DNA from 2 places in the Streptomyces paludis genome. Region 1 is predicted to be linked to the other one. Evidence: riboswitches for the same ligand, from Rfam matches in the RefSeq annotation. Region 1 holds a riboswitch; the other holds the start of a gene.
What was found. Region 1 has a riboswitch for cobalamin ahead of cobN (cobaltochelatase subunit CobN). Riboswitches for the same ligand answer to the same signal wherever they lie in the genome.

Region 1 (2,460 bases):
GGGTCCGTCGGTGTCGCCGGTGCCGTCGGGGTCGCCGAAGTGGTAGCCCTGGGCCAGCAGTTCACCGAGGAGTTCGATGGCACTGGCGGGGGTGTCGAGACCGACGGCGTTGCCGATACGGGAGTGCTTGGTGGGGTACGCGGACAGGACGAGCGCGATCCGCTTGTCCTGCGTCGGGATGTACGCGAGCCGGGCGTGCTTCACGGCGATCCCGGCGACGCGCGCGGCCCGCTCGGGGTCGGCGACGTAGACCGGCAGCCCGTCCTCGTCCAGCTCCTTGAAGGAGAACGGGACGGTGATCAGCCGCCCGTCGAACTCCGGCACCGCGACCTGCGAGGCCGCGTCCAGCGGCGTCAGCCCCTCGTCGCTCGCCTCCCAGGCGGCGCGGCTGGAGGTCAGGCAGAGCGCCTGGAGAATCGGTACGTCCAGCCCGGCGAGCGCACCCGCGTCCCACGCCTCGTCGTCGCCGCCGGCCGAGGCCGTGGCGGGCTTGGTGCCACCGGCGGCGAGGACGGTGGTGATGATCGCGTCGGCCTCCTCCAGCGCCTCCAGCAGCTCGGGCTCGGGGGCCCGGAGCGACGAGACGAAGAGGGGCATCGGGCGGGCGTCGGCGTCCTCGATGGCCGTGCAGAGCGCCTCCACGAAGGCGGTGTTCCCGCTCATGTGGTGGGCGCGGTAGAAGAGCACCGCGACGGTCGGAACCGTCTCGACCACCGAGTGGCCGGGCCGGCCCAGGCGCGGCGGCCGTACGCGACGCTCCAGCCGGCCCCAGGTCGGCGACGCGGCCGGCGGCTCGAAGCCGTGGCCGGTCAGCAGCACGGTGTCGGAGAGGAAGCGGGCGAGCTGCCCGAGGTTCTCCGGGCCGCCGTGCGCGAGATACCCGTGCGCCTCGGCGGCGATCCCGATGGGGACGGTCGACGCCTCCATCAGCTGCGCGTCGGGGGCCTGCTCACCGGTGAGGACGACGACGGGCCGGGGCCCGGCGAGCAGCTGGTCGATGCCCGCCTGCCAGGCACGCAGCCCGCCGAGGAGCCGTACGACGACGAGGTCGACGCCCTCCAGCAGCGCGGGCAGCTCGTCGAGCGCGAGCCGGGCGGGGTTGGCGTACCGGTACGGGACCGGTCCCTCGGCCGCGCGGGCGCTGAGCAGATCGGTGTCGGACGTCGACAGGAGCAGAAGCATGCGGCGTCTGGCCTTCCTCGGGGTCCGCGCCCCGGGCGGGTGGTGAGTGGACGGCGGGAGTTCCTGACTCGTCCGGCGCCGCGTCGCATCGCGCGCTGCGCCGCGTTACGGCTGCGCACGTCGCAAGGCACACGTCGCCGGGCTCACAGTGGCGGGACCGCGCCGGGTTCGCACCGGGCTTCCTCCCCAAGACGCCGTCGCTGGCGATGGCGGCGGGCCGTGGAACCCGCCGTCTGCATAGTAAGTGCTGAGGTCACGGGCGGGGAGGGCACCCGGACGGACGGCGGAGCCGGGCACCGCGCGACAGGTGGCCGGGCGGCCCGGCGTGGGTATGCTCGCGGCCATGCCGCCCACCCCGCAACCACCCGTGAAACGGGACGAAACCCCCGGCCGGGAGCCCGTAGGGGACGCCGACGTGGCGCCCGTACGGGATGCCGTCGTGGTGCCCGCAGGGGACGCCGACGTGGCGCCCGTACGGGAGGTCGCGCCCGTGCCCGTACGGGATGCCCTACGGGATGCCGCTGTGGCGCCCGTACGGGAGCGGGGTGACGCCTGCCCGGGCGCCCTGCGGCTGCACAGCGCCGACGACGGCCGGCTGGCCCGGCTGCGGCTGCCCGGCGGACTGCTGACGTACCGCCAGGCGGAGGCCCTCGCGGTGGCGGCCGAGCGGCTGGGCGACGGGCATCTCGACATCACATCCCGGGGAAACATCCAGCTCCGGGGGCTGGGCGCGGCCTGCGGCGGCGAGCTGGAAGCACTGCTGGACGCGGCCGGTCTGCTGCCCTCGCCGGAGCACGAGCGGGTACGGAACATCGTGGCGTCCCCGCTCTGCGGACTGGACGGACCCGCATCCGCACCCAGGCCCGGACCCGCACCCGTACGGGAAGTCCCCTCGGGGAACGCCCAGTTGTGGGCGCGCGAGCTGGACGCGCTGCTCTGCGCGAGCCCGGCGGCGACGGCCCTGTCGGGCCGCTTCCTGTTCGCGCTGGACGACGGCCGGGGGGATGTCGCGGCCCTGGGCGCGGATGTGACGTTGCTCGCACGGGCGGACGGCGGAGCGACCGTACACATCGGGGCAAACCACCCCGGTGTACGGGTATCCGCCGCCGACGCGCCTCGCGCGGCCCTGCTCGCGGCGGAGACCTTCGTCGCGGAGGCAAACGGAACTGGCACCGGCGCCTGGCGCGTACGGGAACTCCCGGACGGGGGACGGGAGCTGGCCGGAGCGTTGGCGGCCCGGCTGACCAAGGCGGGAATCGAGGCGCGCCAGTACGAGCC
Region 2 (2,460 bases), 1.7 Mb from region 1:
TCCCCGCCGTGACCACGCTCTTGCCCGCGTCCGAGGTGGTCCCGGCCACCAGCAGTCCGCCGCCGGTCATCGGCGCCCCCGTCCCTTCGCCCGTCCCCGTGACCTCAGCAGCCCGTACGCGGCGCGCCCGGCCACGCCCGCCGCGAGCGCGAGCACGTTCACCCGGTGCGAGAGCCGGACCGCCCGCTCGATGTCCGCGACCTCCACCGGCCGCCCGCCGCCGTTGAGCACCGGCCGGTGCTCGACCCGGCCGCCGTACGCCAGCGTCCCGCCCAGGCGTACGCCCAGCGCGCCGGCGAACGACGCCTCGACCGGGCCCGCGTTGGGGCTCGGGTGCTTCGCGGCGTCCGCCCGTACGGCCCGTACGGCGCCCCGGGGGTCGCCGCCCGCGGCGATCGCCAGCGCGGCCGTCAGCCGGGCGCCCGGCCAGCCCGCGACATCGTCGAGGCGGGCGGCGGCCCAGCCGAACCGCAGGTAGCGGGGCGACCGGTGGCCGACCATCGCGTCCAGCGTGTTCACCGCCCGGAACGCGACCAGCCCCGGCACCCCGGCGACCGCCCCCCACACCAGCGCGCCGACCACCGCGTCGGAGGTGTTCTCGGCGACGGACTCCACGACGGCGCGCGCGATCTGCTGGTCGTCCAGCGCCTGCGGATCGCGCCCGCACAGATGCGGCAGCCGCTCCCGGGCCGCCTCGGTGTCCCCGGCCGCGAGCGCGCCGCCGATGGTCCGCGCCTCCCGGCCCAGCGAGGTGCCGCCGATCACGGTCCAGGTCGCGGCGGCGGCGAGCACGGTCGCCGCGGCGGGAAGGCCGCGTACGGTACGGGCCGCCAGCGCGGCCAGCCCGGCGGCGCCACCGGCGCAGACGGCGGTGTGCAGCGCGCCCCGGCCCCGGTCGTCGCGCCACAGCACGCGCTCCACGGCCCCGGCCGCCCGGCCGAACGCGGCGACGGGATGGCCCCGGCGCGGATCACCGAAGAGCCGGTCGGCGAGGAATCCGGCGGCGAGGCCGAGGGCGACGGGGGAGAGGGCGGTACGCCCAAGGGGAGCGCGTCCGAGGGGAGCGCGTCCGGGGAGAGCGCGTCCGAGGGGAGCGCCGGCGGGCGCCCGTACGGCACTCGGTCCGCGCACGGCGGCGGAACCGCAGCCAGGCATGGCGAAATGTCCTCACTCAGGGTCCGCGCCCCGGCTCGACGTGACGCGGCGGCAGGAGTTCCTGGCTCCCGGGAGCGCCCGTCGTGGACGGGCTCCCCGGTGACAGTGGCGGGACCGCGCCGGATTCGCACCGGCTTCCTCTTCTGCCGCCGTGTATGGCCCCGGCAGTCCACCACGCCGTTCAGGGCCCGTCAACTCTGCCTTGACCTGCGCGGGGACAGTGTGCCGAGGCCCACTCGGACGCCCGGCGACCGTCAGGCCACGATCAGATAGATCCCGTACGCCACGGCCGCCACGCAGAGCGCGAAGCAGAGGTACGCGCCCGCCGAACGGACCGAGACCGCCGGGCCGCCGGTACCTCCCGTACCGCTCTCGCCGCCCGTCTCCCGCTGGGCGAGACCGACGATGCCGAGGGTGAACAGGCCCACGAGGGCGACGGTCGCCACAAGGCTGACGCCGAAGACGGAGCCGAGCGCTGCCCAGTCGATGTTCATGCGATGACTTCCTTGCGTGCCGGCTCGGTGGTGGTGCCGGTGGGGACGGGGGCGGGGATGGTGGCCGAGAGGCCGGACACGTCCGTGAGGACGGTGGCGGGGGCGGTCTCCGTCGCCGGCTCGGCCGGCTCGGTGGCGCCCTCGGTGGCGTTGACGTTGGTGTGGTCGACCGGGCGGCGCCGCGAGGCGAGGTAGATCCCGCCGGAGATCGTCACCAGCAGCACCGCGACGAGCGCGACACCCCAGTCGCCCTGCCCGGTCAGGAACTCGGCGCCCGCGGCGACCAGACCTGCGGCCGGCAGCGTCAGCCCCCAGGCGATGAACATCCGGCTCGCGGTGGACCAGCGGACCACCCCGCCCTTGCGGCCGAGCCCGGCGCCCATCACGGCGCCGGAGCAGGACTGGGTGGTGGAGAGCGAGAAGCCCAGGTGCGAGGAGGCCAGGATGACCGTCGCGGCGCTGGTCTGCGCGGCGAAGCCCTGCTGCGGCTGGAGGTCGGTGAGGCCGGTGCCCATGGTGCGGATGATGCGCCAGCCGCCGAGGTACGTACCGAGCGCGATCGCCACACCCGCCGAGACGATGACCCACACCGGCGGGTTGGCGCCGGGGGCGAGGACCCCGCCGGTCACCAGCGCCAGGGTGATGACACCCATGGTCTTCTGCGCGTCGTTGGTGCCGTGCGCGAGCGAGACCAGACCGGCGGAGGCGATCTGGCCCGCCCGGTAGCCCTTCGCGGTGGACTTCTCGTCGCTGTTCCGGCCGATGCGGTACGTCAGCTTCGTGGCCAGCATCGCCGCCAGGCCCGCGACGA

Region 2: another riboswitch for cobalamin. It lies ahead of DVK44_RS05265 (cobalamin biosynthesis protein); the one in region 1 lies ahead of cobN (cobaltochelatase subunit CobN).

The regions. Positions count from the first base shown of each region.
Region 1 is NZ_CP031194.1:2,926,732-2,929,191, forward strand. Features, by position in the region: gene cobN (cobaltochelatase subunit CobN) at 1-1,182, opposite strand, end outside; cobalamin riboswitch at 1,241-1,366, opposite strand; gene cobG (precorrin-3B synthase) at 1,526-2,460, shown strand, end outside.
Region 2 is NZ_CP031194.1:1,212,289-1,214,748, reverse strand. Features, by position in the region: gene DVK44_RS05270 (cobyric acid synthase) at 1-70, opposite strand, end outside; gene DVK44_RS05265 (cobalamin biosynthesis protein) at 67-1,155, opposite strand; cobalamin riboswitch at 1,192-1,344, opposite strand; gene DVK44_RS05260 (hypothetical protein) at 1,410-1,649, opposite strand; gene DVK44_RS05255 (inorganic phosphate transporter) at 1,646-2,460, opposite strand, start outside.